3 regions of the Paenibacillus tritici genome follow, and region 2 is predicted to be linked to each of the others. Evidence: riboswitches for the same ligand, from Rfam matches in the RefSeq annotation. Region 2 holds a riboswitch; each other region holds the start of a gene.
What was found. Region 2 has a riboswitch for cyclic di-AMP ahead of KDC22_RS00490 (C40 family peptidase). Riboswitches for the same ligand answer to the same signal wherever they lie in the genome.

Region 1: another riboswitch for cyclic di-AMP. It lies ahead of KDC22_RS02750 (hypothetical protein); the one in region 2 lies ahead of KDC22_RS00490 (C40 family peptidase).
Region 3: another riboswitch for cyclic di-AMP. It lies ahead of KDC22_RS18050 (APC family permease); the one in region 2 lies ahead of KDC22_RS00490 (C40 family peptidase).

The regions. Positions count from the first base shown of each region.
Region 1 is NZ_CP073365.1:610,232-621,037, forward strand. It holds gene KDC22_RS02700 (ABC transporter ATP-binding protein) at 1-658, shown strand, start outside; gene KDC22_RS02705 (ABC transporter permease) at 651-1,940, shown strand; gene KDC22_RS02710 (hypothetical protein) at 1,981-2,175, shown strand; gene KDC22_RS02715 (TetR/AcrR family transcriptional regulator) at 2,283-2,831, opposite strand; gene KDC22_RS02720 (NADP-dependent oxidoreductase) at 3,016-4,017, shown strand; gene KDC22_RS02725 (SDR family oxidoreductase) at 4,159-4,857, shown strand; gene KDC22_RS02730 (MerR family transcriptional regulator) at 5,030-5,779, opposite strand; gene KDC22_RS02735 (hypothetical protein) at 5,983-6,666, shown strand; gene KDC22_RS02740 (stalk domain-containing protein) at 6,690-7,322, shown strand; gene KDC22_RS02745 (hypothetical protein) at 7,399-7,587, shown strand; gene KDC22_RS02750 (hypothetical protein) at 7,632-8,090, opposite strand; cyclic di-AMP (ydaO/yuaA leader) riboswitch at 8,100-8,270, opposite strand; gene KDC22_RS02755 (glutaredoxin family protein) at 8,582-8,824, opposite strand; gene ytxJ (bacillithiol system redox-active protein YtxJ) at 8,821-9,147, opposite strand; gene KDC22_RS02765 (SDR family NAD(P)-dependent oxidoreductase) at 9,376-10,098, shown strand; gene KDC22_RS02770 (ThuA domain-containing protein) at 10,142-10,777, shown strand.
Region 2 is NZ_CP073365.1:91,512-102,317, forward strand. It holds gene KDC22_RS00435 (DUF6612 family protein) at 1-828, shown strand, start outside; gene KDC22_RS00440 (GNAT family N-acetyltransferase) at 930-1,505, opposite strand; gene tadA (tRNA adenosine(34) deaminase TadA) at 1,542-2,051, opposite strand; gene KDC22_RS00450 (HAMP domain-containing sensor histidine kinase) at 2,411-4,684, shown strand; gene KDC22_RS00455 (pseudouridine synthase) at 4,671-5,372, shown strand; gene motB (flagellar motor protein MotB) at 5,467-6,285, opposite strand; gene motA (flagellar motor stator protein MotA) at 6,269-7,069, opposite strand; gene KDC22_RS00470 (hypothetical protein) at 7,273-7,566, shown strand; gene KDC22_RS00475 (4a-hydroxytetrahydrobiopterin dehydratase) at 7,768-8,043, shown strand; gene KDC22_RS00480 (c-type cytochrome) at 8,175-8,531, opposite strand; gene KDC22_RS00485 (GNAT family N-acetyltransferase) at 8,629-9,114, opposite strand; gene KDC22_RS00490 (C40 family peptidase) at 9,289-9,780, opposite strand; cyclic di-AMP (ydaO/yuaA leader) riboswitch at 9,785-9,928, opposite strand; gene KDC22_RS00495 (C40 family peptidase) at 10,321-10,749, opposite strand.
Region 3 is NZ_CP073365.1:4,202,226-4,213,031, forward strand. It holds gene ymzB (protein YmzB) at 1-288, shown strand, start outside; gene murB (UDP-N-acetylmuramate dehydrogenase) at 367-1,281, opposite strand; gene KDC22_RS18025 ((2Fe-2S)-binding protein) at 1,421-2,230, opposite strand; gene KDC22_RS18030 (ABC transporter ATP-binding protein) at 2,279-3,085, opposite strand; gene KDC22_RS18035 (FecCD family ABC transporter permease) at 3,144-4,178, opposite strand; gene KDC22_RS18040 (FecCD family ABC transporter permease) at 4,175-5,236, opposite strand; gene KDC22_RS18045 (ABC transporter substrate-binding protein) at 5,401-6,429, opposite strand; gene KDC22_RS18050 (APC family permease) at 6,628-8,445, opposite strand; cyclic di-AMP (ydaO/yuaA leader) riboswitch at 8,575-8,733, opposite strand; gene KDC22_RS18055 (disulfide oxidoreductase) at 8,959-9,393, opposite strand; gene KDC22_RS18060 (DsbA family protein) at 9,390-10,145, opposite strand; gene KDC22_RS18065 (ATP-binding protein) at 10,238-10,806, opposite strand, start outside.

The sequences.
Region 1 (10,806 bases), 520 kb from region 2:
GGGACTGTACCCGAAGGTTAAGGTAAGCGACCAGATTATTTATCTGGCCCGGCTGCGCGGCATGTCGGCAAGTGAGGCGGATAAGAGCCTGCGTTACTGGCTGGAGCGGTTCGATGTTCCTGAATATTACAATAAGAAGATTGAGGAGTTATCCAAGGGGAATCAGCAAAAAATGGGCTTCGTCGCAGCTGTCGTCCATAAGCCGAAGATTCTGATTCTGGATGAAGCCTTCAGCGGCCTCGATCCGGTGAATGTGGAGCTGCTGAAGGATACGGTCAGAGAGATGCGGGATTCGGGGACGAGTATTCTTTTCTCCACCCACCGGATGGAGCATGTAGAGGAGTTATGCCGCAATATTACGATTCTTGACCGCTCGAACACCGTAGTCCAGGGCGATATCCGTGAGATTAAGAAGGGGTACCCGCGCGAGCAGGTCGCACTGCGGACCACCGGGGAAGTGAACGGACTTGCGGAGATCGCCGGAGTTACCAGAGTGGAGCGTCAGGAACGGGGATATCTGCTGTCAATCAGTGAGATCGGAGCGGCGCAGCGCATTCTGCAGCTGGCTATGGCTCAAGGTGAGGTAGAGCATTTCGAGATTAAGGAACCGACACTAAACCAAATCTTTATCAGAGCGGTGGGTGAATCCAATGAATAAAATGGGCAGCATTATCAATTTCACATTCAAGAACAAGGTAAGAACGAAATCCTTTATGATTACCACCTTGATTCTGGTGCTCCTGCTGAGCATCGGGATGAATATTCCTTATCTGATCAAGGTGTTCAACGGAGAAAATGGCGCCAAGGAGGCTACACAGATCGGAATCGTTGCCGCGCAGGGCTTCCAGCCTGCGGAGCTGCTTATGGCCTATACACCACCGGCTCAAGCCGAGGACAAAGTCATATTTACGGCCTATCCTTCCGCAGAGGATGCTGCACTTAAGCAAGGGCTGGCGGATGAGAAGATTGAGGGGTATCTTACCTTTGCCGACAAGGGCAGTGTAGGGGTGCCTCCGGTTACGTATCACAGCAAAGACGGAGAGATCGACAGCGAATTAAGAACGAATCTTCAAGCCGCTTTGCAGCAGGTGAATACCGGACTGATTGTCGGTGACAAGCTGACGGAGAGCCAGGTAGCTGCTATATTTGCTCCGGTCTCGTTTGATACAGAACAGCTCAGTGCCACGGGAGGAGCGGGTGGTACAGATCAGGATGAAGTCAAGCCGGTGATCAATTATGTCGTGGTCTACGTCCTGCTGATGCTGTTCTTCATGTCCGTGATGATGACAGGCAACATGATTGCCGCTGAGATTACCTCGGAGAAAAGCTCGCGCATCATGGAGATTCTCATCACCAGCGCATCCCCATTGACACAGATGTTCGGCAAGGTGATCGGGATCTTCCTCGTCGGCCTGCTGCAGATCGCCATTATCTCGGCCAGTATTGCTCTCAACCTGATGCTGCCGCATAATTCCAGCATTCTGACCGACTTCAATCTGGATCTGGGACAACTGAATGCCGGAATTCTGGTGTATGGCTTCATCCTGTATATCCTGGGTTACTTCCTGTACGCTCTGATGTATGCGGCTGTCGGTTCGATTGTCAGCCGGACAGAGGACCTGGGACAGGCGGTGATGCCGGTCATGATGGTGGGCTTCGTCAGCTTCTACCTGCCGCTGTTCAGCATCTCGAACCCGGATACCCTACTGGTTAAGGTAGCCAGCTTCGTTCCCTTCACCTCACCACTCAGCCTGCTGCTGCGGATCGGTGTCGGGCATGTAGCCTTCTGGGAGATCATGGTCTCACTGTTAATCCTGCTGGTCACCACCTTCATCTTCGGCTGGCTTGCCGCCAAGATCTACCGCACCGGCGTCCTGATGTACGGCAAGCGCCCTAGTATTAAGGAAATTAGAAAGGCTATGAAGGCTTATAAGATTTAGGGTTGGACAGATTATTAACTTTGACAAGGAAGTGGAGAAAATGAATAAACAACAACAAAATTCAGTGATGCTGTTCCTGGCCTCTTTCTCAGCGATTGTTGCTGGTCAAGTCATTCAGTCTAACGGAAGCAGTGTGATGGATTTCTCGCAGGGAGTACTAACAGGCATTGGAATTGTGGGAATGATGATGACAATCGTAACTCTTGGCAGATTTAATAAACGTAGGGAACAGTAAGGACTTTTGGCAGCAAAAATCCGCTACGGCCTTCCGGGCAATACAACAGGGAGCAGTTACCTCAGGTAACTGCTCCCTGTTGTATATTCAGCCATCCCCTCCAGAATTCAAACCCCCTGTTTGATTAAACTCCAGATGCGTTCAAACCGTTCTTGGTAGTCTGGTGAATTCCAGGATTCTTTAAAAGAGGGGAGACTAAACACTGCAAACGCAGATAGAATGGCCTCTGCCCGCTCAAATTGAGGATCATGATATTCCATGAAACCATCAATGATTTGATAAGAATCCCAAAGCACATCACGTAATACCAAAGGATTACTGTCCACATATTGTGTATTCAAGGCGAACATTTGGGGATTCTCATTATAAGCACGCTTTTTGGCATTCACAAATGCCCATAGCCAATTGTGGAGCACTTCCTGCGGGGAGGCGGTATTAGTCATGTTTATACGGATTTGCTCTGAAATCATCCGGTTGAACCAGTTCTTAGCTACAGCCGCCCAGAGTTCTTGTTTGTTTTTGAAATGTTTATAGAGTGCAGCGTGGGTGATGTTCAATTCATCCGCTATTTGAGAGAGCGTCACCTCAGATTTTTCCGTACGCTCAATTAATGTCTCGGCAGTTTCAATAATAAGCTCCTGTGTGATTTTAGCCATTTGTTGTGGCAGGTGAGTGCTGCCAACCCTTCTTTCGTTAATTAGTGATATCCACTTATAGTTTAGCACACAAAAACACAGTAACAAATGTTGACTTTTGTAACTCCCGGTCTTATGCTTGGCATGCAAGTTACAAATCATCTTAAATGTTACTTGAGATCTTGCGGATAGGAGGGTATTAATTATGAAGGCGGCACAGATCACCAAATATTCCAAATCGTTTCAAGTTGAAGTGCGCGATATTCCAGTCCCGGAAATAAGTGATTACGAAGTTTTGGTTAAAGTAAAGGCGGCGGCGGTTAACCACTTGGAGCTGCTCATCGCTACCGGAAGCGTGAAGTTAATCCAGGACTATGAGTTCCCCTTGACCCTTGGTAACGAACTCACAGGTGTTGTTGAGAAGATGGGTAAGAAAGTCGCTGGCTTCAAAGTGGGTGATGCCATTTACTCCCGCCTGCCGCTGCGAAAGATTGGAGCGTTTGCCGAATATGCGGCGATTCATGTAGGGGCTGTTGCTCACTTGCCGGGTAATCTGGATTTTGTAACCGGTGCGGCTGCGCCTTTAACAGGATTGACAGCCTATCAAAGCCTGCATGAGGAGTTAGCTGCCCAAGCTGGCGAAAGTGTGTTCATTCCAGGAGGCTCTGGTTCATTTGGCCAAATGGCTGTTCCTATCGCTAAAAGCATGGGGCTGAAGGTCATCGTCAGCGGAAGTCCACAGGCGCGTGAACGTACAATGGCCGCGGGAGCTGATCAATACATTGATTACAAGGCGGAGAATTACTGGGAACGGCTTCATGATCTTGATTATGTGATTGATACCTTGGGACCGGGTGAATTTGACCGCGAACTCTCTATTATTAAACCAGGCGGCCATCTTCTTTCTCTACGGACCGGGCCAAACAAACGATTCGCCAAAACTATGGGCTTGGCAGGTTGGAAGCAAAAGCTGTTCAGTATTGCTGGGGCTAAGTATGATCACAAAGCCAAGAAGAAGAGGATTGAATATCATTTCGTATTTGTACGCAGTGATGGAGAACAATTACGGCAAATCACAAAGATTATTGAAGAGAACCAAATTATACCTGCGGTAGACGCCCGGGAGTTCCACATTGAAGATATTAATGAAGCTATAAATCTGGTTGCTACAGGTCACCCCCAAGGGAAAGTGGTAATCCGATTTTAAATATTTATATAATTATTTACCGATCGTTCTCAATATGTTATATTGAATTTATAGGACATCATTGCATGATGAGATTAGGTTATTATATCATTTCTTGTGCATTTTCTAGAACGATCATTCTTAAAAAGAGGAGCGGAACCCATGAACATTTCTGAACAAGTCGCATTTGTTACTGGAGCAAACCGGGGGCTTGGCCGCCAGCTTACGCTTGAACTTCTAGCTAGAGGGGCTAAGGTCTACGCGGGAGCAAGAAATCTGGAGACCGTGAATATTCCAGGGGTTACCCCTGTAAAGCTTGATGTAACCAACCCTCAAGAGGTAGCGGCAGCAGCCAGCCTGGCTAAGGATGTTACAATTCTGATCAACAATGCAGGATCATCTACAGGCGCTTCTTTGCTGGAAGGGGATGTGGAGCAAATCCAGCTGGAATTGAATACGCATTTCTTCGGTACGTTATCCATGGTTCGCGCTTTTGCACCAGTCATCGAGAACAACGGGGGAGGATCGGTTCTGAATATTCTTTCCGCCTTATCCTGGTTCAGTGGCGGAGCTGCCGGTGCCTACACAGCTGCGAAGGCTGCAGCATGGGCGCTGACGAACGATCTTCGTTTGAATCTGTATCCCCGTCATATTAGAGTAGCAGGCTTACATGTGGGTTATATGGAGACAGACATGACAGCCGGCCTGGATGCTCCCAAATCGAACCCTTCGGATATTGCGAAAATAGCTATTGACGGCATAGCAGCCGGCAGCTTTGAAATTCTTGCCGACGATACCAGCCGGATGATCCAAGCCGGACTTGCAGGCGGCGTTTCCGCCCTCTACCCGCATCTGTCCTAATCACGACTTCGCAGTAGCAGCGGCGCAGAAAGAGCGGGCTTCGTATTTTACCTGGAACACCTCTTGGAGGGATCCATGACGGAGAAGGCCTTGGCCGAAGGAAAAGCATACAAGAATCCCGATGATGACCAATCTGGCCAACCATCGGGATTTTTGTTCTGACGGATTATGTTTATAATGTTGCTACAAACGACTCTGCCGCTGCAGAAAGATAATAAGCTAACCCAGTTTGTTGACCTTCAAGCATCTTAAGATGAAAGTCATCACTTAGGAAAAATTGAGTCTGCGCTGCAAAATCCTTAGCCGATGTTTTATGGCCATGATTATTCATAAACTCAAGATGGTTTCGAATCAGATTTACTATTTTCTCATCACTATGCTTAATGCCTTCTCTTAATGATCTTGCCATTTCATTCATGAATGTCATGGCTTCAACTGCTTGCTCATTTATTTCCTGAACATCCTCAGGGACAACCTCGAATGAATCCATCCCATACGATTCCTTCAAATATTGATTTTGCCCGGTCAGCGCTGTATTCCACTGTTCCTCGGTTTCAAAACCTTTAAACATTTCCTTGTTATCCATAGTTTCACCCTCCTTAATACATCCAATGGATTTACGTAATGTTTGAACAATGGTATCCAACCTGTTTTTGCGGCTGAGAAGCAACTCCTCCTGCTGCGAAAGAATGGATAGCCGGTCTGAATGATGTTCCATCATTTCCTTGATTTGATCTAAGGAAAAATCCAATTCTCTGTAAAATAGAATCTCTTGCAAACGTTCCAGCTCTTTTGATCCATACAATCGGTATCCAGCTTCACTTAACTTGCCAGGCAAGAGAAGACCGATCTTGTGATAATGATGAAGCGTTTTGATTGTAACATTGGACAGTGCTGATACTTCTTTTACCGTGTACAATATTGCTCATTCCTCCCTTCATTAAGTAGCTTATTGTCTTCCCTAAGAGGAGAGTCAAGTCTATTTTTATCCATTCAACTGCTTCAAACCGTCCTCCACCTACGCACATGATTTATTGCAAACTTTAAAAGAAATATTAATTGATAAAAACACTAATTCTGTATAATATTGTTATCTATAAAATAAGTTTCAAAGGAGTTTATAAGATGGAAAAAAATAAATTGCATGTATTTATAAATTTACTTGCATGCACCTTACTTATTTCAGCCTGTAATAGCAAGGATTCAATACCATCTAAAAATAATACTAATATTTCAGGAAATTCTTTAAATAATATAAACACGGAAAAGTATAATTTCGCCATAAAAACCTCTGAGGGTATTGTTTGGTCACCATCACCTGAACCATTCTCCTTCTACTTAAGTTCTCCTAATGAAAAAACACTGCGTATAGATAGGGCCAAAAAGTTATTTACTTTACCTTTGCATGACGGGGAAGCTAATTTAGTAGTGGATGAAGTTTTTGGATTAGGAGATTACATTATTTATCATACTTCATCTGTATTTTCTGATGGAGCTCAGCCATTAAGACAACAGGTATGGGTGATGAGAATAGACAATCCTACCTCAAATAAAGAAATCCTAGAGTTTCATTCAACGGGAGGCAAAGCTTATAGTTATGCAGTTGATGAAAAAGAAAGACTATATGTATCTGTTTCTGTAATTCCAGGAAATGCAGATGGTAGTGATAGCTACGAAGTTTATGTTTATAATATTTCAACCGACAAAAAGGAAAAAGTCCAAAATTATTCGCTTAACAAACCATCAATCGACTCCATCCAGTTTACTTATAATGAGAAAAAATATTCTTATAAACTTCATGCTAAATAAAATCTATTTGGAGGCGATTGATAATGAAACGTTGGACAAAGATTGGAATTAGTGCAGCTCTTTTTACTACTATTTTCAGTGCGGGGGCTTATGCAGCAACTGCGGTGCCTAAAATTTTTGTCAATGGTAATCAAGTCAAATCAAGCCTACAGCCAAAAATAATTGATGGTTCGGTTTACATCCCGATTCGTGCAGTGTCGGAGGGACTTGGTGCCGATATTCAGTGGGATAACAAAGCTAAAAATGTATACGTAGATTCAGATCCAAACTTCAAAATGGAAACGAGTGCTACGGCCTATGTATTTGGGCGAAATTTAGCGTTTAAGTGGATTATGGCCTATGACGAGAGGTCGGTTGCGGAGGCTAATGCTTTAGTGGCCCCCAGCTTTAAAACGGATATCTACAAAGAATCTTTTCCCGGGGGAACTTATAATTTGGCAACCATTGTAGATATGAAAGTAGTTGCAAGATCAGAGATTGGACTTACTGTCAGAATCGTTCAACGAGTGACTGCAGAGGATGATTATAAGGTGAAGGTAGAAAAATGGGATTTTATCTTTGAAAACAACAAAATTAAATCGGTAAAAGTAGTGCCTAAATCCACTAAATATTTGGATCGGTATACGTTATTCCCTGGAACAAGCTTTGGTATTTAATTAGTGAATCATTATGGTTAAACTCCGTCAGATAGTGTACCTTAGTACTATTAGTAGTTAGGAGTGGTGACTTGTTGTGAAGAAAAGTAGACGAACCCCCGTGCTGGTCGCGGTCTCGATTCTGTTAATTATTATCAGCAGCCTGATCCCATCGGATAAATCCGCTTGGCTGGGGGCTTTACAGACCATTCTGCTGGGCGTTGGACTGCTCGGCTGCTGCATGGCCTTCTGGCGGTTCGCCAAGGGCGGTAAGGGCAAAAGCTGATTTGAGGGGCACTTCACACCATCCGCCCCCCGTCATCTCCCGCCTTATCCCGCCGAAGGGCGGTGGACAGCGGGCATTGTTGAATGCGCGGCCGCCATTTGTTTGCGTATCCCTCTAAGCTGGGCTTTCAGCTCGGGGACGTTATGCTGGAGGATCTGGCTGATGTCGGAAAGGGGAAGCTGGAGGCCGTACCATAAGGCACTGGCAATCTGATCCTCCCAGCTAAGCAGGGCAGAGGTGCAGTGGCTGCGCTCCTGGGCAAGGGTGGAGCATTGGCGGATACACTCCTTGTAAGCGGCCGGGGAGCCAGCCTTCCCTTGCGGGAGGCTTCCTTTCAGCCATAGCTCATAGAGCGACGCGAAGGTAGCGGCTGCGGCTTGATCCGCGCGGGCACCCTTCTCCAGCAGCAGGCAGCTGAGAGCATAGACGGGTCCGCTGTATTGCTCGACATAATGTTTGAATCCGGCAGTATTAGCTGCCTTGGGCGATAACAGGTCTGGCATGGTACACGTTCCTTCTCTCTTTACGCTTACGGGGTTAGCTGTCGGATTCGGACGGTGAGAGTCGCCCTGCCTGCCAGAGACTGCGCAATGGTAGTCTCCTTTCGGATTCACCCCAAGTAAGGCCTGCGGCCTAATGGTTCCCCCGTTTTCCGCTTGGCGGAAATTCAGCGTGCATGTATGATTTCACAATGTAACTTTCAACACGAATCATACACTTTTAGGATTGTCTTTGTAAAAATGGAAAAGAGTTCTTTTGCGCCGGATTTACAATAAATTGCTGCCTGGTTACGCAGTTTTGAATCTAAAACCATATATGTAGCCGATAATCACTGGTTATCTCACTCAATCGCCGTTTTTTATTTTTGTCGCAGGCAGCAGCGTGCCGTAAGCGCTTTACCCGTAGGCGGATACTCTTGTGCGCCACCAGTTAACAGACAAAAGGTGCCGCCCTGCTTAGAGGGAGGCACCTTTTTGGCCTAACGTAAAGACAATTACAGCACAGCAGCTTCCATAAGCTCCTGAAGCTCAGGGAGATTGAAGCCCTTAACCGCCCGGTCCCCGGATACGGTGACTGGAATGCCCATGAAGCCCAGCTGCTCGACTTCTTCCTGATAGACGGCACTGGTCATGACATCCCGGACCTCGAAGGGAATACCCTTACTCTCCAGCAGCTGCTTCACCTGATTGCATTCGCTGCAGCCGGTGGTGGAATAGACAATAATGTTCGCGCTCATTGTTCCACTGCTTCCTTTATGGCATTTTGGGTAATCTTCCAGTGTGAGGTGTTCCAGCGGACTTCGCTGTCCTCCAGCAGGAAAATTTGCGGAGATTCATGCTTAATGCCAAGCTCCTCGGCAATCTGGTTAGAGACGGGGCGGTCCTCAATCACATGGACAATGGCAGCAGGCGTATCTGAATTCTGTGTGTAGGCCCGGAATTCCTCATTGGCCTTGGCACTGATCGGGCAGGTTGTGCTGTGCTTGAAGAGCAGTTTTTTGCCAGGCTGCCCGATATATTGCTGTAGCTCATCCGTGGTACGGATCTGTTGAATAGACACCTTAGAATCACCTTCCTGGGGTAAGATTTAATGAAACCTGTTGCCAACAATTGTGTTGTTAACAACTATTATTCCTGATTGTAACATAGTTCAAAATTAAAGCAAAAGAAAGTTAAGCCGGCTTGCCCCTCCCTTGCGGGATGTTGTTAACGGCTTATTGCCGTGCTAATGTGAGAAGGATGAGGACTATGCTCGGTGCGTTATGAAGCAGATACGAGGGGGGAGCTCATGAAAAGGGTCGCTTGTGTGACCGGTGCGGACCGTGGACTCGGATTTCACCTTGTCCGCTCTCTTTTGGAGAGTAAGTACACGGTGTTCGCCGGACAGTATGTGCCTGACTCTCAGGAATTGAAGGCTTTGAAAGCGCAATACCCGGATCGCCTGCGGCTGGTTCCTCTCGATATCGGCAATGCAGGGAGCGTGAAGGAAGCCGCACGGAGTATTGCCGGAAGCACAGGGCATATAGATATGCTTATTAATAATGCGGGGATTATCCACCGGTCGGACGATGCTACAGTGCTCGTGGATATGGATGATGAAGCGATGGCGCATATTTATAACGTGAATACGCTGGGTGCGCTAAGGGTGAGCAATGCATTGATGGGGTTGCTCCTGCAAGGCAGGCAGCGGCTGGTGGTTAATATCTCCTCGGAAGCCGGCAGCATCGGGCGGAACAAGCGGATGAATATGTATGGCTACTCCATGTCGAAGGCCGCGCTTAATATGCAATCTTCGCTGATGCATAATCATCTGCGCAGGATGGGCGGACAGGTGATGGTCTTCCATCCCGGCTGGCTGCAGACCTACATGAATGGAGAGAAGGATATCGAAGCGCCTGTTACGCCTGAGGAATCCGCCGCCAAGATTATGACGATCGTCCATAACCATAAGCTGTATCTGGCCGAAGAACCGGTGTACATTGATCTGGACGGTAACCTGTGGCCCTGGTAATATAGCAGAATTGTTAATTTGACCATAGAAAGGTGCGCATACTATGTCTCCTTACAAAGCGCTCGCGTTCGGCAGCTATACCGAAGTGAAATATCATCCCTTCCAAGAGGTAGACCGCCAGATCGGGCAACTGCTCGAACCGGAGTTCCGGGTGGACGCAACGGAGGACTATGGACGGATGAACAAGGACGAGCTGGCTGATTGTAAGCTGGTGGTCTCTTATACAGAATTCTCCGAGGATAAATTGTGCGCTGCACAGAGCGGGGCGCTGCTCGCTTATGTGGCTGGCGGCGGGGGGCTGCTCGTAGTGCACAACGGAATTTCTCTACAGCGCAATCAGGAGCTTGGGGGGATGCTTGGTGCCCGGTTCACCCACCATCCGGCGTATACGGCACTTCATATGAGTGTTGCTGCCCCGGAGCATCCGGTTATGCAGGGAGTCAGCGATTTTGTCATAGAGGATGAGCCTTATTATTTCGAGCAGCATCCCTATTTCGAGACCACGGTGCTTCTGGAGTATCCTCATGACGGAGCTATGAGACAGGCTGCATGGTGTCATGAATTCGGAGCAGGCCGGGTCGTCTATCTGATGCCGGGGCATCACCTGCCCTCCTTCTCGTCAGAGCCGCTGCGCCGGATGATCCGCAGAGGCGGATTATGGGCAGCGGGGCTGCTGTAGCAGTGAGACCAGCTTAAGCTATGCTTCGG
Region 2 (10,806 bases):
GCTGAGCCGATGCAGACAGAGCTTACAACGGTTCTGAATCTGAAGGGGGATATGGCGATGTCCTTCACGGTTCCAATGGTTATGTCCGGACAGAAGCTGTACGTCAAAGTCCCTTCGATTCCGTTCCTGCCGATTCCTGAGACGATTGTCAATAAATTCGTAGAGGTGGATCTGAAGAAGCTGGCCGAAGAGCAGGGAACAGAATTCAATCCTGCGCAGATGGATGCACAGAAAGTGCAGAAGCTGTCGAATGAAGTGATGAACACACTGCTGGGCGAGTATGATGAAGCGAAATACTTCAACAATATCAAACCTAAGGATGCTGGCCTGCCTGAAGGCGTAGATGCCAAGCAGGTAGTTCAGTTCCAGGTAACCAATGATAATGTCAAAGAGGCGCTTACGATCCTCGTGAACAACGCATTGCCTAAGATCATGGATATTCTGAGTAAGGATGAATATAAAGATCTGCTGCAGGTTGATCCTGCTGATCTGGCCAAAGCCAAGGAAGAGCTGCAATCCAGCGAGGCACGTGCCGAGTTTGATAAGAGCCTGGCCGATCTGAATAAGTATCTTACCATTAACCAGTTCCACCTGAACACTGCGGTTAATAAAGATGACTATCCGGTATACCAGGATATGCTCATGGATATCAAGGTTAATGATCCTGAGAAGGGTGAGAACGTCACCTTATCCATGAATGCAAGCAACCAGTACAGCAAGATCAATGAGAAGCAGACCTTCAAGATTGGCATTCCGCAAGGCGATGATGTCATTACTCTGGAAGAGCTGCAGCAGCAATTCGGAGGCATGGGTACAAGTACTTATTAATCCAATAGTGCAGTATACAAAAATCCCGTATGAGCGACATCCGCTGATACGGGATTTTTACTTTTCCTCAGCTGGTGGTGGCGGCAAGGCGGAACTAGCCGTTACTGGGACTTCTGCTCCTGTGGAAGAAAATCCTCTGCCAGAATGGCGTAGGTGCGATGGTCCTGCCATTCTCCGTTGATTTTGATAAAGCGGCGGGCCAGTCCTTCCGCCTGAAAGCCGTTCTTCTCCAGCACTCTGCGCGAGCCGGTATTATGAGGCAGGATGGCCGCCTGCACCCGGTGGAGTCCCAGGGAACGGAAGGCATATCCAAGAATCAGCTGCACCGCTGCGCTGGTATATCCCTTGCCCTGCCTCTCATGATCAATGAAATAGCCGATATCGGCAAATTGTCCAACTCCCCGTACCACATTGGAAATCGTAATCTGTCCGATCAGCTCGCCGCTTAGCAGGTAGATCCCGAACATATACGCGCTGTCCTGCTGTGCATCCAGGATACGCTGATTAATCAGCTGTCGCTGGCTCTCCAGCGTGAAGTAATCATGATCCCGGAGAGGCTCATACTGCTGATGCTCCTTCCGGTTGCGCAGACGGAGGTCAAGCAGCGCTTCGGCATCCGTAAGCTTCAGCAGAGAGAGGTAGATTCCCTGAGGGGTATTATACAGTTTAAATGACATTAGGCATCCTCCTTGGGAAATAGTATGTTGGGTGGTTCAAAGTTTAGCCGGTCTCTGACGCAGCTTGCGGAAGAAGGAGGTCAGCAGCTCCGCGCATTCTTCCTGCAGCACGCCCTGGATGACCTCTGTGCGGTGGTTAAAGCGCGTTTCCTCCAGCAGGTTCATCAAGGTGCCTGCACAGCCGGCCTTGGGATCGGGCGTGCCGTACACCGTAAGCGGCACTCTGGCCTGCACCATGGCCCCTGCGCACATGGGACAGGGCTCCAGGGTCACGTAGAGCCGGCAATCGAGCAGGCGCCATGAACCCAGCGCTGTACTGGCTTCGCGGATCGCCACCATCTCCGCATGGGCAGTGGAATCGAGCGTGGTCTCACGCAGATTGTATCCGCGGCCAATAATGTGATCCTTGTGGACGACCACAGCGCCAATCGGTACTTCGCCCAAGGCTTCGGCCTTACGGGCTTCTCCTATCGCTTCTGTCATCCAATATTCATGAATGGCCCGTTCCTCTGCAGACAACTCTTCAAGCCGGATATTCAAATTCATCTTCCCTTCTATTAAGGCCCCTTGTACAACGAACAAATATTCGTTCTTAACAAATTGTGTACAACTCTGTGGATAACAGCCGATTTATACACAATTTTGTACACACCGTAATTTAGCAAAATGTTTATATGTGCATAACCTGTGGATGGTTTCCTACTTATTGTAGAGAAACTGTCTCTATAATTCAATATCTGCCAGTGTTTAGCTGCTGGGAAATGTCTTTTCAAATGGAAGGGCAAAAGGTATGATAATTAGGAATGCCCCGCTAGGATTTACCAGCGGATAAGAGGTGAACAATACGGTTGTCCATAAAAACGAAATTATCAGCGATTATATTTGGTTCAGTACTCTTAATCTTGATGCTTAACCTAACACTTAATCTGTATACAGCCCGGAGTAATCTGCGTAATGAGAGTGTCAGCAATATGAAGATTACTGCGAAGCAGGTTGCCGTTTCGGTTGAACAGAGCAGCTACAGCTCCAACTACGTGCAGCACAAAATTGCTCAGAATCTGCGAATGACTGCAATACTGGCGTCCTACGAGCTGGATCCGGACATCAGGAATATTAACAATGAGCAGTTGAAGGATCTGTCCATTAAGCTGGGTGTGTCTAATATCTCGCTGCTGGTGAAGACCGCCGACGATATTATCGTTGCCAGGTCTTCCGATCCTGCAGAGATTGGACTTTCAACCAAGGGTATGGGTTTTTGGTATGTGGCTTTCCTGGAGTTGTTTGCGGGCCAGCAGGTCTCTGTCGATCAGGGACAGGCCCTGCAGAATTTCTGGTCCGGTCCGTTTGAATACTCAACCTCCAATCCCGAGTACATTGATAAATGGGGTTATTATTATGATGGTACCCGCAACTATATCATAGATCCGTATGTCCGGAGTACAGCGGTAAGCGATTATGTCAAAATCATGAATCCCGATGAAATTATCCGGGAGTCCAAGGCTGTAAACCCCGGCATTCTGGAGATCACGGGGATAAATCCGAAGACTTTTGGAGCGCCCAGCATGCTGCCTGACGGCACCGACCCCAAGAATACCAAGCTGCGCAACCGCCCTATCCAATACGGTACTTATACATACGGCAATATGGCAGAGGATAAAGCGGCCATCCGGGAAGCGCTGAACAAGGGCGAGCCGATCACGCTGGATACAGAGGCACTGGGTAAAAGAGTACTCAAGAGCTTCATTCCCATTAAACAGCCGGGATCTGCCGATTACGTGATCAGTGTGGTAATGGATTACGGGGCTATCTCTTCGGTAATCAAAGAGCAGCTGATCAACAATATCACCACCTCGGTGCTGCTGCTGATTATCTTTTTCTTAGCCAGTTATGTTATGGCTGGTGTTGTGACACGCCCGATTCAGGATATACTGGCTAAGGTAAATGATGTGGCCATGGGTAAATTTGAGCCCGCGCTTACGGTAACAAGCCGTGATGAGCTGGGACAGCTTGCCCAGCGCATCAATGCGATGACAACACATCTGCTGCAGCACACGAACCGGCTGGGGCAGACGCTGGAGGAGAACCGCGCGGTGAAGGAGCATCTGGAGTCGGTGATTAACGGGACCTCGGATGCGATTCACACGGTGGATATGGACGGGCGGATTATCAGTACGAATAGAGCCTTCGAGGAACTCTATGGATGGGGTGCAGAGGATGCTCTGGTCAAGCCGCCTTATCTCGTTCCGGCCACCGTTCAGAAGCAGGAGAGCCTGCGCTTGCAGCAGCTTAAGGACGGGGCGGCGCTGCCGCCTGTTGAGACGGTCAGGCTGAAGCGCGACGGATCGCTGGTCGAAGTCAGCGTCAGCAGCTCGGTTATCCGCGATGAGGAGGGCCAGCCGCAATCGGTTGTACACGTATCCCGTGATATGACCGAGCGCAACCGGATCGAGGAGCTGCTCAGACGCTCGGAGAAGCTCACTACAGTCGGCCAGCTCGCCGCAGGGGTTGCCCATGAGATTCGTAATCCCTTGACTACCCTGAGAGGATTCCTGCAGCTTCAGCAGGAGAAGAAGGTTCTGGTTCCGCTGCACATTGATCTGATGCTCTCGGAGCTGGACCGGATCAATCTGATTGTAAGCGAGTTCCTGATTCTCGCCAAGCCGCAGGCTGTTCATTTCCAGCAGAGGGATTTGCGGCATATTGTCGGCGATGTAGTCTCCCTGCTTGATAGCCAGGCGCACCTGTTCGGCATCGAGTTCGCAACGCATTTCTCGGGCGTACCCGCTATGGTGCACTGTGAAGAGAATCAGCTGAAGCAGGTATTTATCAATGTGATCAAAAATGCGATTGAAGCGATGCCGGACGGGGGAACGATTACCCTGGAGCAGCATCAGCAGGATGATTCTGTAGTTATAGTAATCACGGATGAAGGCGGAGGTGTGCCTGAGGACATGCTGCCCAAGCTGGGAGAGCCGTTCTTCACGAATAAAGAGTCAGGAACGGGGCTGGGCCTGATGGTCAGCCAGCGGATTATTCAGGCCCACAAAGGCAGCCTGGAGATAAGCAGCGAGTACGGCCGGGGGGCACAGGTGATAATCAAGCTGCCTGAAGCGAAAGAATCGGACCCTCCGGCCGGCATGAATATAGAACGGAGTGAAGACAAACATGAGAATCAATAAGTTCATCAGTGAGACAGGATATTGTTCACGCCGTGAAGCAGACAAGCTGGTCGAAGGGGGGAGAGTCACCATCAACGGTGAGCTTGCTCTGCTGGGCAGCCAGGCTGAAGCGGGGGATACAGTGCTGATCGACGGACAACCCCTTGAGAAGGGCAGCAGGATCGTTTATATTGCGCTTAATAAGCCGGTGGGCATCACTTCAACCACAGAAGCGCATATTCAGGGCAATATTGTCGATTTCATTGGCCATGAGGAGCGCATATTCCCCATTGGCCGGCTCGACAAGGATTCGGAAGGATTAATTCTGCTGACGAATGACGGAGACATCGTTAATAAAATATTGCGTTCTGAAGGCAGACATGAGAAGGAGTACGTGGTGACTGTAGACAGGCCGGTCACTCCATCCTTCCTTACAGGCATGTCTACCGGGGTGAAGATTCTGGGCAGCAAGACGCTTCCCTGTGAGGTTACACGGATCAGTGAGCGGGTATTCCGGATTATTCTTACCGAAGGCAAGAACCGGCAGATCCGCCGCATGTGCAGCGCGTTCGGCTATGAAGTACGGCGTCTGCAACGTATCCGGGTGATGAATATCCGGCTTGGCGCCCTGCAGACCGGGGAATGGCGTGAACTGTCACCACAAGAGAAGCAGGAGCTTGGTGTCATGCTGAGCTATGAGCTGCAATAAGCCGTATCTACGATATGAATGGATACAACGGAGAAAAGAGCTATCCCTATAAGCCGGTAACGGCCTCAGGGACAGCTCTTTTGTATCTTCGGTGTTATTTGCCAGGAGCAGAAACATCTGTAGTCTCTGCTGCAGGATCTTTATATTTGCGGAGAATGGACACTTCTACCCGGCGGTTCTTGGCCCGCCCAATAGCTGTTGCATTGGTATCAATAGGACGATATTCCCCATACCCGATCGGACTGAACTTCACCGGGTCCAGATTGGGATTCAGCAGCAGGATCTTCATGAACTGAAGGGCCCGGGCTACACTGAGATCCCAGTTCGAAGAGTAGGTACTGTTAGAGATCGGAACGTTATCTGTGTGCCCCTGTACCAGCACTTCATAATCCGGAAATTGCTGAAGCATGGTGGAGATCGACTTGGCCAATTGGCGGGATTCGTCCTTCACCACTGCCTGTCCTGAAGCGAACAACGCATTGTCGCTGATGGTGATCATCAGCTGCGACTGGTTCAGCTTCGTACTAAGCAAATCGGTCATTCCGTTGTTCTTGATATATTGATCGAATTGCTTCTTAAGCTTCTCCAGATCTTCCTGCTCTTTGGTGCGGAGCTTGGACAGCTCGGAGGAGCCGGTATTCTTGTCAAGAACACTGTTCATTTTATCTTTTCTGCCCTGGTCCAACTGGGTGTTAGTCGGCGAATCCGAACGGAACTCCAGGACGCCGCCGCCGCCGCTAAGCGCTGAATTGAATGCCTGGGCCATTTGTTCGAACTTCTGGGCATCCGTAGCACTCATGGCATACATTACGAGGAACAGGGCCACCAGCAGGGTCATCAGATCGGAATAGGGCAGCAGCCAGGATTCATCGGCATGCTCTTCGTGTTCCTCATGCCTAGTCTTTTTGCTCACTCGAAGCGCCCTCCTTCTCGCTCAGCTTGGCGCGCTCGGACGGAGTCAGGAAGACAGACAGCTTCTGGTTAATGGCAATGGTGGATACCCCGGATTGAATGGACAGCAGGCCTTCCACCATCATCAGGCGGACTTCGATCTCCCGTTTGGAGATCCGCTTCAGCTTGTTAGCCATAGGATGCCACATGACATAACCGGTGAATATCCCGAGCAGCGTAGCAATGAAGGCTCCGGCAATCGCATGGGCCAGTATGTCCATGTTGCTCATATCACCCAAGGCGGCAATCAGCCCGATAACAGCTCCGAGTACCCCCAGTGTAGGGGCGTACATTCCTGCTTGGGAGAAAATCAGGGCGCCGGCTTTATGTCTGTCTTCAGTTGCATGAATATCTTCCATTAACACGTCGCGGACAAACTCCTGGTCGTTGCCGTCAATAATCATCCGCATGCCGTTTCTGAGGAAATTATCTTCAATTTCATCGACATTGGACTCCAGGGCAAGTAGCCCTTCACGGCGGGTGATGGAGGCCCATTCCATGAACATGGTAATCAGCTCAGGCTTGCCGACCATCTTTTTCTTCACAAACAGAATCTTCAGCAGCTTAGGGAAATTCTTGACTTCCGACATGGGAAAGGCCATGAAGATAGAGGCGGCCGTACCAAGAAAAATAATTACATAGGCAGCGGGGTTGTTCAAGCTTGCAAGCGGAGCATGCTTGAGTATCATTCCCCAGACTACTGCGATCAGGCCAAACACCAGGCCTAGAATTGTTGAGATTTCCATTTATGCACCTCGTCCATGAGAATTAAGAAGTGATCGACTAACCGCGTACTTCATCCTTGAACCGCGGGAGAACACTCTGCTTATAACCAAATCACGTATATTCTTATTTATCGACAGCATTCCCTTATTTGTGAAGTGATTTTTTCGGCTATAATAGATAAGGTAGGTTATTATTCATCAGCGAAGAAAACGGAGTGATTGATGTGGGAGTTAAGCATGGTAGAGATTACAGTGAAATTCTTGTTGATTTGACAGGAGCGGTCGGACGAATCTCTGACGGGTATATTTTCTTTGAAATGGAGCCTGAAGAGTGGGTAAGCCTGCCGGAGGAGTCGAAGCAGGAGGTCTGGGAGGCGCTTGCCGAGGACCTGTTCTACGCCCTGGGCAATGAACCGGTGATTCAGGTTGGCAGCGGTGTTGTAATGTACGATAAAGAAACACACCGGATTAATATTCTGCTTGGCGATGAGGATTTGGCTTCGGTAGTTCTAGTGTAAGTTGAGAAAATACGGGAGCAGGTTTGTCCTCAGGTATCCGCCCATGGTAAAATTGGATGTGGAGTACTAATTGCCGGAAGATACGAATACATTTAATCAAAAAAATCTTTGGCCGGGCACATCCCTTGGACTTTCAGAAGCTGAGGGATGTTTTATTTGAGGGTGAACCGGAACCGTTAACTTAGCAAGGGAGGGAACGAATTGCAATTTACAGAGGAAGAACTGCAGGAGCATATCGGCAAGCTTGAGGGCTGGAGACTGGATAAGGATAAGCTGGTGCGCAAATATATGTTCAATGAATACATGAAGGGAATTGCTTTTGTGGACGAGGTGGCCGCCATTTCGGAAGCCTTCGATCATCACCCGCATATCACGATTGATTACAAGACCGTTGTTCTGCGGCTGACCGCAGATGTGGAGAAGCTTGATCTCCGCCAGGCCCGTGAATTTAATGAGGCGTTCGAGAAGAATCGTTAGAGGACAAGGTTACTATGGAAACGACAGGCATGCCTGATTAATAAAAATGCCCGTGCAGGGATCGCTTGAGATCCTCTGCAACGGGCATTATACATATGAATGAAGAGCTTGATGTCCTTACAATAAGCGGATTATTTCTTCTCGGCGAGCCATAAGGCTACATTCGCGATTTCTTCAGGGGCCAGCCTGTCTTTGAAGGAAGGCATCTGTCCGCGTCCCTTGGTGACTATACTGTAGATCTGCGGCGCATCATGTGATGCACCTTCCTGCTGCAGGCTCGGTCCTGCACCGCCCTGGAGCTGGTCACCGTGGCAGGAGATACAGTTGGCCTTCACTGTAGCCTCCGCACTGGCAGCGTCCAGTACAACCTCAGGCATTGTCGGTTTGTTCTCTTCAGCTACCTCGGATTTACCGGGTAAGGTGAACATTAAGATCACCGCAAAGGCGCAGGCGGCAAAAAACAAACCGCTCATGATCCATTTCTGCATCTGCAATCCGTCCCTTCATGTAAGCTGCTGTTTCCATTATAGCGGATGGTGAAGCGTTATCATAGTATTTGTGTCAAAAAAATGAACGGAATAATCACTATTCCTCATAGACCATGCAATAAAACGGCTTATTGCCGGTGGGTGTCCGGCGTTCATAGGTATCCGTTATGGTGAACCCGCATTTCTGGTAAGCGCGGATTGCCCGCTGATTCCAGGTCAGTACCTCCAGATCAATCTCACGCTCCGGGTAACGGGCCCGTGCAGCCTGCACGATCGCCTTCATGAACAGATGCCCCATCCCATGACCACAGAGATCCGGACGCATCCCCACTCCGAGCCGGACTACACCCTCCATAGGAAACAACTGGGCGAAGCCGCACAGATCACCTTGCCCGTTCACTACGGACACATATTGCTCCTGTCGCAGCTCCGGGTCACCGAACTCAACGCCGAGCGCCTGCATCTGCTCCCAGGACATCCAGCCGTATATGTTATACGGGGGGCTGTAGCTCCACTCGCAGATCTCAGCGGCATGCAGCGGCTCCATAGGTACAACGTAAAAGGTTAGCGGAGAACTAATCATAAGCGGGCGGCCTCCTTTCCGGGACAATGCTTTTTACTATATTATATATATTTTATGAAAAGGCGGAATGGGTGTTTTACAAATATAGAGCGGGGTAAGTAATTTTATAGACAAAAAAAGCCCTTTCCCAAGATTTCGGCAAAAATCTCGGAAAAGAGCGTATGTTACAACAAATTATTCGACATCATCGTTGTCTTGAGAATCCGTAGCTGCAGTCTTGTAAGCATCTGTGCTCATAATCCGCTTGGCGCCAACGTAGCGGTTGACGTAGTAGCTGTCACTCAGCGAACTGATAGTTACACCACGGGATGAAGACGCATGTGCGAACTCGCCGTCACCGACATAAATACCGACATGGGATACACCTTTGCCATTGGTATTGAAGAATACAAGATCGCCCGCTCTCATCTCGTCACGGGACACGGCAGAACCCATCTGGTATTGGGAGCCGGATTGATGCGGCAGGTTAATGCCCATCTTATCAAAAACATACATTGTAAATCCAGAGCAATCAAATCCGTTTGTGGATACACCGCCGGATACGTATTTGGTTCCAATGGCTTTGTCGATAACTTTATCCATCTTGGAATCGGCGAAAGCGCTTCCTGCTCCAATGGTGAAGATAATGGACAAACTTAGTACTGCGGCTGCTAGCTTCTTCTTCAAAAGTAAATACCCCTTCCAATGCCTACGAGGTTAGCTTAAGGGTTCGGTTGAAGGTCCCCTATGACCCCTCTTAGAATAGGAGGTCAATTCACCCAAAGTGGTTCCCCCGTTTCCCTAACTTCATTAGGGAACTCGGCACGACTGTTGATTAGGATTAGCTGTTCATTCAATACATGACAAAACCTTTGTTAAAAGCGATTCAATAATTACAAAAATGTTACTAAAAACTCACTGCGATAATTGTAACAAAGACTTCGGCACTTGGCAATCACTTATAACATATTAATGCATCTTTTTTGCTGTTTTTAGAGTTATAGCCGTTAGAAAGACTCATATCTATGTGCAGAGTAGCTTCTATATGTTTTTTTCTTTATTTTTGGAATAAAATGCTGTTTCAAGGGCAGAAAATCTGTGTAAAAGGTAGAATAAGGAAAAGAAAAAGGAAGAACCCGGAAATGATTACGGCAATAATCATCCCGGGCCTGTATAAGTTACAATGGGTTGTTAGAGGTTGAAATGTTCGGGGTATTCTTCAAGGGTTCAATCGTAAGCGACAGCTTGGTAGGCTGTTGTGCTCATTACTCGTTTGGCGCCAACATAGCGGTTGGCCCAGTAGGACTGGCTCATTGAACTGATGGTTACACCGCGTGAACTGGAGGACTGTGCAAATTTCCCGTTTCCGACATAAATACCGACATGGGATACTCCGTTGCCCAAGGTATTGAAGAACACGAGATCGCCGGAACGCAGCTGGCTCTTAGGTACTGCTGTTCCTACTTTGTACTGTGCCTTAGAAGTGCGGGGCAGAGTAAGCCCAACATTCTTGAACACATATTTGGTGAATCCGGAACAGTCGAACCCGTTGGTGGTTGTGCCTCCGGTTTTATATGACGTTCCAATGGTTTTTGAGATCACAGTATCCATTTTGGAATCTGCGAAGGCACTGCCTGCTCCGAGTGTGAATACCATCACAAGACCCAGCGCTGCTGCGGTGCATTTTTTCTTGAAGTTCTGAATAATCAAAAG
Region 3 (10,806 bases), 3.6 Mb from region 2:
CAAGCCACCCTGGTGATTACCAAGCAGGAACTGAACGATCTCGATACCGTCCACTTTACTCTGGAGTCCGTGGACTACCGCAACGCCGAGGATGTAATTGATGAATACCTGGACAGTGCGCTGATCCTCCGGGGCTCAGGAAATACATTGAATGCTGACGGAGAGCTGGTTCCGCTTCCGCAGCCCAGCTACGAGATTGCCGTGAGCGGACTTAAGCTGAATGCTGTTGCTGAAGACAAGGCCGAGCTGAAGACGGACAGAGCCGTATACTCGATTGCCTTGAGCTGATTCAGCACACCCTCCGGGAAGGCAAGATAAGGCCATGGGCGAGTGTACCCATGGCCTTCAATACGTCTATTCATTTCATTATAATTCTTCCCCGATAATCTCCACTTCCGTCTCCAGCTCTACATCGAATTTATCTTTGACAGTAGAACGAACATGCTGAATCAGTCCGATATAATCGCTGGCTGTGGCATTATCGGCATTGACGATGAATCCGGCATGCTTGCGTGAGACCTCAGCGCCCCCGATACGCGTTCCCTGGAGTCCGCTCTCCTGAATCAGCTGGCCGGCATAACGGCCCGGCGGCCGCTTGAAGACACTGCCGCAGGAGGGATACTCCAGCGGCTGCTTGGATTCGCGGAGATAAGTCAGCTCATCCATGGAGGCCTTAATCGCGGCAGGATCACCCGGCTGCAGCGCGAAGCGGGCCTCCAGCACAATATACTCTCCGCTGGCAAAGATGCTTTTGCGGTACCCCCACTGAAGCTGGTCGCCCTGCATGGTAATGAGCTGTCCGTCCTTGTCGATCACAAGCGCGCTATGCAGCACATCCTTCACTTCACCGCCGTAGGCTCCGGCATTCATATACAGAGCCCCGCCTACCGTTCCGGGGATACCGCAGGCGAACTCCAGCCCGGTCAGCTCCTGTGCCAGCGCATACCTCGACACATCAATAATCTTCGCTCCGCACTCCGCATAGAGCAGCCCGTCACGGAGTCCCATCCCGGTCAGATCCGAGGTCTGAAGGACGATCCCGCGGATGCCTCCGTCACGGATGATGACGTTCGAACCATTCCCGAGTACCGTAAGCGGGATATTATGAGTATGTGCATAGGCAGATATTCTCTGAATTTCATCATATGTAATCGGAGCAGCCCAAATATCCGCGTCGCCGCCCATTCGGGTATATACCAGATCCTTAAGATTCTCGTGGCGTTTCAGCGAGCCTGCGGTGACCAGCTGCTGCAGTTCCTCATATATGTTGTCAATATTCATTCTTCATGCTCCTAACTCTATTGAAAAAGATGATTCAGCAACCCCAACTTTAACAACGAACAGGCTGCCTTGTCAATGACAGGAGCCGGTTTGTGAGCTGCTTACAGCATTATTATGTTTCATAATTCCCAATTATAACCTATCCCCCGGCCGAAGCCTGCTCCCGGCGGTATTCTTCCCTCCGCGCGGCCCGCTCTTCTTCCTTCATTCGTGGACAGGTGTAGCATAGCCGCCCGCCTTCTGTCCGGTAATACATGCAGCAGCGGTTGCGCATCTGTACCGTCTTCTCCGGGCTTGGGAGTGACTCTATTCTCCGTACCTTGACCTGAAACGGATTCCGTGGCATCCCGAATACAGCGGCAGGCAGCCCGTCCTTCAGATAAGCGTAATCTTCCTCCATCCGGTGGAGAAGAACAGGATCTGTAAGCTCTGCGGCGAAGGACTCCACATAATAATTGAATTTGGTCGGCAGCTGGCCCCAGATTTCCCCAAGCGAAAGACCACTCACCTCTGAAGCCGCGCGGATCAGAGGACCGGCAGTTGCTTGATAGAATCCGGTATATACATCATTCCGCCAAGCCTTCCGGCTCTCTTCATCTGCCGGGGCTTGTTCAAGCTTCCACTCGCTAAGTGAGAACGCAATACGGCAGTAACCGTCCGCAGGAATCAGATGAAGGTTAAGATTGCCCAGACTGAAGTCCGGCACGCACAAGAAGCCGGTAACCGAATACTGGACGGCCAGTGCAATATTCGTGAGGTAACCGCCGAAGTATGCCCCGGCAGCTTTATCGTCAAGCGCCTTCATTAACGGACGATACGTTTCCATGAAGGTCTTCATACCTTCTGCTCCCACCAATTCAGCTCCATTGAAGGAATACATAGCTCCCTCCGGTACTACAGGATGGAGATCGAACTTGGTGCTGTACTCTTGAATCAGGAATTCATTCATGCTGACGGTCACGCTCCGTTCCGTAATTCTGCCTAATCAAGCCTACAGCTATAGCCCGACAGCCTTGTATGCGGCCAGCTCGTAGGGTAGACACAGCGGCACACCGGTACGCGGATCAGGTACAATATCCGCCTCAATGCCGAATACCTCACGCAGTACTCCCGGTGTCATGACTTCAACCGGAGGGCCTTCACTAATTACATTGCCCGATTTGATCGCTACCATGTGCTGCGCATACCGGGAGGCGTGGTTCAGATCATGCACAACCATTATAATCGTCCGGCCTTCCTTCTCATTCAGCTTCTGCAGCAGCTGCAGAACCTCAAGCTGATGGGCCATATCCAGGAACGTTGTCGGCTCGTCAAGGAACAGAATATCCGTCTGCTGCGCCAGCGCCATAGCGATCCAGGCCCGCTGCCGCTGTCCGCCGGACAGCCGGTCGATCGGCCGGTCATGGAACTCGTTCATTCCGGTCACTGCGATCGCCTCCGCGATAATGCTGCGGTCTTCAGGCGTCAGGCTGCCGAAGCCCTTCTGATGCGGGTACCGGCCGTAGCCCACCAGCTCCGATACCGTCAAGCCGTCCGGGGCGGTAGGATTCTGCGGCAGAATCGCCAATTGCCGGGCCACCTCTTTGGTGGACAGGTTGTGGATCGACTTCCCGTCAAGCATGACGCTGCCGCTCTTCGGCTTCATGATCCGGGCCATCGTCTTAAGAATCGTAGATTTCCCCGAACCGTTCGCCCCGACGAGTGCCGTAATCTTCCCGGTCGGCAGTGACAGATTCAGCCCCTTTACAATCAATGCTTCCGCGTATCCGATGCTCAGCTGTTCCGTATTTAAACGATCCGACATGATCTTCACTCCTTGAAATTTTAATTTTTATGCAAACCTCATTTATCAATACCTATAGTTAAGCCTTCGACTTAGCCAACAGATATAAAAAGTACGGGGCTCCGATGATCGCCACCACGATACCTGTAGGTATCTCTGCGGGCTGCAGAATCCAGCGCCCGATAGTGTCTGCCGTGAGCAGCAGCAGGGCACCGCTCAAAGCGGCTACGGGCAGCATGATCTGATGACGCGGGCCTACAAGTCTGCGGGCAAGATGCGGTGCAATCAGTCCGACAAACCCGATCCCTCCGCTGACCGAGACACAGGCGCCTGCCAGAGCAACAGCTGCAGCCAAGAGCAGCAGACGTTCCCGCTCCAGCGGCATTCCAAGTCCTTTGGAGGTCTCATCACCCAGGTTCAGTACATTGAGTACCCGGGCTTTGTAGCATGCGAAGGGCACAAAGATCATTATCCAGGGTAACAGGGCCAGCACGAAGCGCCAGTCTCCGCCCCAGATTTTTCCGGCCAGCCAGATGGCCACGAACTGATAATTCTGCGGGTCCAGTCTCAAGGAGAGGATCAGCTGAAACGCATAAATCCCGGCACCCACGGCAATCCCGATCAGGATAAGCCGAGTCGGCGAGAGCCCGTCTGCTCTCCTGTAAGACAGGAAATAGACCAGTGCGGCTGTAAGCGAAGCCCCTGCCAGCGCCAGCAGCGGAAGGACGAAGATGGGGGCGGCTGTCGTTGCCGGCACAAATGAGATGAAGATCAGCACGGCGAATCCGGCTCCGGCGTTTATCCCGAGTGTGGAAGGCTCAGCGAGAGCATTGCGCGACAAGCCTTGCAGAATGGAACCGGCTACCGCGAAGCCCGCACCGATGAGCAGGGATATCACTATCCGCGGCAGCCGGAAATCAAACAGGATCAGCTGCTGCTGCCGGGTTCCGTTGCCGGACAGGGTATGTAGAACTTCGAACGGCGATAAACGCATAAAGCCGGTATTCATACTGACCAGAAACAGAATGACGATAAGCGCAGCAAGCAGTATCAGAATACTGACATCTCTTGAACGGCGCGGTTTATCCGGAGGGAACGGCAGGAACCTGTTCATTGCAGCTCCCCCTTGCGTTTACCGGCCAGATAGATGAAGAACGGTACACCGAGTACCGCAATTAAGGCACCTATCGGTGTTTCGTAGGGTGCATTAATCATTCTGGCAGCAATATCGGCAAACAGGACCAGGATACTTCCAAGGACCGCAGAGCAGGGAATAATCCAGCGGTAGTCCACCCCAACCAGATAACGCGTGATATGCGGAACCATTAATCCGACAAAAGCGATCGGGCCCACGGTGGAGACCGCCGCTCCGGCGAGGATGACCACTAGAATCATCCCTGCGGTCTGTACCAGACGGGTGCGCTGGCCCAAACCGGCGGCAACATCCCGGCCCAGGCTTAATAACGTAATGGAACGTGAAAGGATCAGCGAACCGATCAGGGCTGCCGCGACCCAAGGAAACATAATCCGCAGCTGCTTCCAGCTCGCTCCGCCGATCCCGCCTGCCATCCAGAATGCGATATCCTGAGAGAGGCTATACAGAATGGCGATGCCTTGGCTGACCGCAAGCAGCATAGCACTCACTGCCGCACCTGCGAGGGTCAGCCGGAGCGGAGTTAGTCCGCTATGGGAGAGTGAGCCGATGCCGAATACCAGCAGCGAGGCCACAGCCGCTCCAATGAAGCAATACATCATGATGTACGTGAAGGACAACGAAGGCGCAAAGGCAAAGGCCAGGGCCAGTCCGACACCCGCTCCGGCATTAAGACCGAGCAGCCCGGAATCCGCCAGCGGGTTGCGGGTCATCCCCTGCATAATCGCACCGGCAACAGCAAAGCATGCGCCGACCAGTGCTCCTGCGGCAGCCCGGGGAATTCGCAGCTCCCGGATGACCTGATGCTGCGGCAGATCCGGATTGAACCGGAAGACGGCCTCCCATACGGTAGCCAGCCCGATATCCGCCGCGCCAACCGATACAGATACCATCAGGCCGAAGAGGATCGCAGCTATTCCCAGCACCAGAATAGCAGCTGCGGCAACCGGCCTCGACTGGACAGGTGCATTCCCTTCATCAGAAGGAGCTTGTAGAGTAGAATGTGTAGATGAAGCCATAAGCCGTCTCCTTATCAGGATTATAGAGGATACAAATGATTATCATTCTCATTTTCATTATCGCAAAGATATGAATATTGTTCAACCCGTTAATAGACAAAAAAGCAGGCTTTTATACCCGGGGGATATAAAAGCCTGCACTATTCTCCCGCCGACAAAAAGACTTATTTTACAAAACTGCTCAGGATATCATCAATTGTTTTGGAATTGGCTATAGGACCGCTATACAGCCAGCTGGTATCTGCACTGAATTCGTGAACATTCCCTGCCTTGACGGCCGGAATCCCCTTCCAGACTGCGCCCTCTGTAATCTCAGCTCCGCCTGCCTTGTCACTGTTCACCAGAATGATATGCTCTGCAGTCAGCTCAGACAATTTCTCTAGTGAGATTGGATTCCACGGTGCTCTGGATTCCGCAGGAATCTCGGTCACCAGATTCGGGAGCTTCACTCCAAGATCGCCATACATCACTGCACCGCTGCTGCGGGTCTCGTCAACGATGAAGAAGTTCTTCGACACCAGCCACAAAATGGCTACTGAATCATCGCCGATTGCAGCAGAGACAGCAGCTTTGGCGGAAGCCGCCTTTTGTTCATAGTCTGCAATGGCCTTCTCCGCTTCCGGAGTCTTATTCAGCAGCTCTCCTATCTTGAGCAAGGCTGCGCGCCAGTCACTACTGACTTCATCGCCGAGTACATAGGTTGGCGCAATTTTGTTCAACTGGTCATAGAGCCCGTTCTGAACGGTGCCTTCCGACTGGACGATGTGGAAATCTGGCGCGAAGCCGGTAACCGCTTCGAGTGGCAGGTCGTAGCTGATCGGCGGGACATCATTAAGCTCAGCAGCGAGGTAATCCTGCGTACCGTTCTTAGTAGACCACTGGGCAACCGGAGTCACGCCGAGTGCAACCAGATAATCCTCCAGATAAGAAGCAATTACACGCTGCGGATTGGCGGGAATGGTGACCTTATGTCCCATTGCGTCTGTGACGGTCTTGTCCACAGCAGGTGCGGCTGACTCTGCAGGTGCCGCAGTGGCTTCTACAGTTGCGGAAGGTGCAGTAGTTGCTGCAGCACCGTTGCCGCCTGCATTACTATTGTTATTTCCGCAAGCGGACAGCAGCAATGTTGTGGTCAGAAGTCCGGCTACCGCCAGCTTCACACTTCCTGATCCTTGCAGGTTGAACAAAAACATTGAATACCCCTCCTGATATGTACCTTCATGTTTAGCACTAGTGCCTGTTGCCTTAGCATCTTACATACTGATGATATTGATTCTCATTCTCTATGTCAACTGAAAAGTCACCTTTCTGTTATATTCTCCTGCCGTCCAACCAAAAACGGCTGTTCCCGTAAGCTACGGAAACAGCCGTTATACATGTAGAGAAAAAGTCTATTTGTGCAAATGATACGGAACCGTTGCAATCACAATATCCTTCTGATTCATCAGATAAGAGCGGATGAACAGGCTGGTCTGATTATGCAGCACGGCCTGCCACCAGTGCTTGGTCACGAACTGCGGAATCAGTACGGTGATATGGTCCGTCGAAGCGGTCTTCCACTCTACCGTATCTATGAATTTCACCAGCGGGCGGAGAATGCTGCGGTAACGGGAGCGCAGGACAATCAGGCGCACTCCGGGGTTCCACTCCTCCCACTTCTGCTCCATCTTGTGAATCTCTTCTTCATCGAACCCTACATAGACCGCGACAACATTATTGGTCAGTGACTTCGCATAGCTGATCGAATGCAGCACCGCACGGGTGACACCCGCCACCGGAACTACAACGGTACTGCCTTTGATGCAAGGCTTATCGGTAGCCGGACAAATACGCAGCTGATCGGCAATATTCATATAATGGCGGTGAATCCGGTGGAACACAATGATGACTACCGGCAGGAAGATGAAGGCCATCCACACGCTGGAGAACTTGGTAATAATGAAGATCAGGGTTATGGTCAATGTGGTAAGCATCCCTACCGTATTCACGGCGAATTTGCTCTGCCAGCCTTTTGGTCTGGTTCTGTACCACTGTACCATCATCCCAAGCTGCGACAGTGTGAAGGGAATGAATACCCCTACTGCATATAATGGAATCAAGCCTTCGGTATTTCCGTGAAAAGCTGCTACAAGCACTGCCGACATGACGCCGAGGAATATAATACCGTTGGAGAAGCCCAGCCGGTCGCCGCGTACCATGAAGGCATGGGGCAGATATTTATCTTTGGCGAACATGAACGCCAGCAGCGGAAAGGCCGAATAGGCTGTATTCGCCGCCAGGAACAGGATGACTGCCGTAATCCCCTGGATGAAAAAGTATAATCCGCCACGGCCAAAGGTAGATTCCGTGATCTGAGAGACCACCGTTGCCTTCGCATCCGGCATGATGCCATACCAGTAAGCGAGCAGCGTAATTCCGGTGAACATTACACCGAGAATCAGACCCATCAGCATCAGCGTTTTGGCTGCATTTTTCTCCGCCGGTGCCTGGAAGTTAGGAATGGCATTGGAGACTGCTTCAACCCCGGTAAGGGCAGAACAGCCGGAGCTGAACGCCTTCAGCAGCAGGAACATACTGACGTTCGATACCGCCGACCCAATCTCGGGAACATGGACATGGGCCCCGCCGGTTATATACTTGAAGACACCCGAGATAATCAGCACAAAGATCGAGACTACGAACAGATATACCGGGATCGCTATGAATGAAGCGGATTCGGTAACCCCCCGCAGATTGACAATCGTTAGAAGCAAAATTACAGATACCGCTATAAGAACAGTGTGATTATGAAGACTTGGAAAGGCTGAGGTGATCGCATCCGTCCCCGCCGAGGCGCTTACCGCCACAGTCAGAATGTAATCCACCAGAAGAGAGCCGCCAGCCAGCAGGCCGGTGTGAACCCCGAGATTGGTCTTGGCAACAATATAGGCGCCCCCGCCCTGCGGATAAGCAAATATCGTCTGCCGGTAGGACAAAATCAGAATGGCCAGCAAGCCCAAGACGGCTAATGCAATTGGCAATGAGTACCAGATAGCTGTGAACCCGGCGGCCACAAGTACGATTAGAATTTGTTCTGTTCCGTAGGCTACAGACGAGAGCGCATCAGAAGACAGGACAGCCAGTGCTTTCACCTTGGATAACTTTTCATGATCGAGTTCGTTCGACTTCATCGGACGCCCGATCAATAGTCGTTTTACCTTGCTTACCATTGTAGTAACAGTTCCTCTCTTTGTTAAGTTGAAACGGAAATTCCGTGCGCTGTTTTCATAAGTGGATTTCATAAATGCAGGCACCAAAATAAGCATACGGAAATGATCCGCATGCCTTGATGTGCATGGTCATTATCCCACTAATGCTTACGAGGTTAGCTGGCGGATTCGGGCTGTGGTAGCCCTACGGTTACGAGTCTTCTGACCCGCTTCCGATTCACCCCTTTGGCACTGGGCCAAGTTTGGTTCCCCCGTTTTTCCTACCGGAAAATTCAGCGCATATTCAACTTCTCACAAGGACTAATATTAAGCTACAATACGGCTTCCGTAAAGCGGTGAAACAAATGAAAAAAGAATGAAAAGCATCCAAAACCACCAAATCCATGATCCGGTATGTCTTGATCTTTCATTCTCTTTCATTATCCCTATATCGCTTGATTTTACAGTGTTTTTGAACATTAATTTCCGCTTAATTTAAAGGAATGTTCACCTCTTCAGCCTGCCTGCCGGCTCCTACTCCACAGTGTCCTCTTTGCGTCCTGTCCATAGCAGAATGGCGATGAGTGCGAACGCAATAAGTGCAAGCAAAGGGATCGTTATAAATCCGAAAAGATTCAGATAATCTTTGTTGCACGGCACGCCGATTGTACAGGGGAGCACCTTGCTGAGTGCCGGTATTTTCTGCTCTGCATAATGATAGATAGAGATGCTGCCGCCGATCAGACTCAGGGGAAGAACATAAGGGATAATACGCTTGTCCCCCCGGTAGGTGGCAATTCCCAGCAAGAAGAGCTGCGGGTACATGAAAATCCGCTGGAACCAGCATAACTTACAGGGCTCATACCCCAGAACTTCACTGAGATATAAGCTTCCCGCTACAGCAATAACACAGACAAACCAGGCCAAGTAGAGACAGTTGCGGCGGCAGAAGGCAGAGAAGGCTGTCATTGGGCTGCCGCAGCTTCCGTTGCTGCCTGGATCTGAGCGTCAATCTCCTCCATATTGAAGGGCTCCTTCACCTTGACTCCATTCACGAACACGGTAGGTGTAGTTGTCACTCCAGCGTCGGTTGCGACCTGAATATCACGGTTCAGTTCACTTGTATAGGTACGGTCTTCAATGTCTTTGCGCAGCAGATCGTAGTCCACCGGCAGTTCCAACTGCTTGGCGAGACTTACCAGGTAGTCCGGTGTTGCCCATTCTTTGTCCTCATTCCCCTGGTTGGCATACATCGCATCGAAGTACTTCCAGAAGGCTTCCTGGTTCTGATGATAGACCGAAAGTGCTGCAAGCGAGGCTGTTTTGGAATCCGCAGCAAGGAAGGCTAAGTTCACAAAGTAAAAGGCCGCTTTATCCTGATTCACATACTCCTGCACGATCTGCGGTTTCATGACCCCTGTGAACTGGGCGCAGGCCGGACATTTGAAATCGCCGAATTCCACAATTTTGACCGGAGCATCTTCCTTGCCTAGGCGTATCATCTCGCTGTAATTGAAATTAACCGGTTCAGCCGTGGAGCCCGGGGCTGAGCTGTCCTTAGAGGCAAGCAGGTATAATCCGACAAAAATAATAACGACGATGGCCACTGTACTCACGATCAGAATTCTCGTTTTCTGCTTCTGCTGCTCCAGCTCTGTCTTGCGCTTCTCCTGCTTGCTCATCTGGGGAACCGTGACATTGTTCTTTTTTGGTTTGCTCAAAGAGAGTTCCTTTCCGTCCTCTGGACTGTCGTGATAAAAGAATAGTTACTTTCAAAGTATATAATCAAAGCTCTCTTTTTGGCAAACCTGTATTATACAGCTTCCGTCGTCTCCTGCGCTCCCCCATCCTCTTTCTCTTTGCCGAAGAACAGCTCCGGTGAATGCTCCAGCGACTGCAGCTTAATTCTGAAAAAAAACTGGGTGCCTCCCCCCTCTGCCGGCTCCACCCAGATCTCTCCCTGCATCAAATCCACCAGCTTCTTGCAGATCGCAAGCCCCAGACCCGTGCCGGGGTATTTGCGGGTATGTGACCCGTCCACTTGGGAGAAGGTTTGAAACAGCAGCTGCAGCTTATCCGGTGAAATGCCAATTCCGGTATCACGCACCATAAATTGCAGAGACTGAGCGCTCTCTCTAACGCCATAGGACTCTACTTTAACGGTTATCGTGCCGGATGGAGTGAATTTCACCGCATTGCCAATCAGATTGATCAGAATCTGGCGAAGACGCTGCGAGTCTCCGGCGAAGTTGTCGGGAAGCCCTTCTTCCATCTCCAGCTCAAGCGATAACGGCTTGTCTTGAGTGCTCACCATGAACAGATCCATGCAGCCCTGCAACAGCGCCTTCAGCTGAAAATCATCCTTCGTCAGGGCCAGGCTAT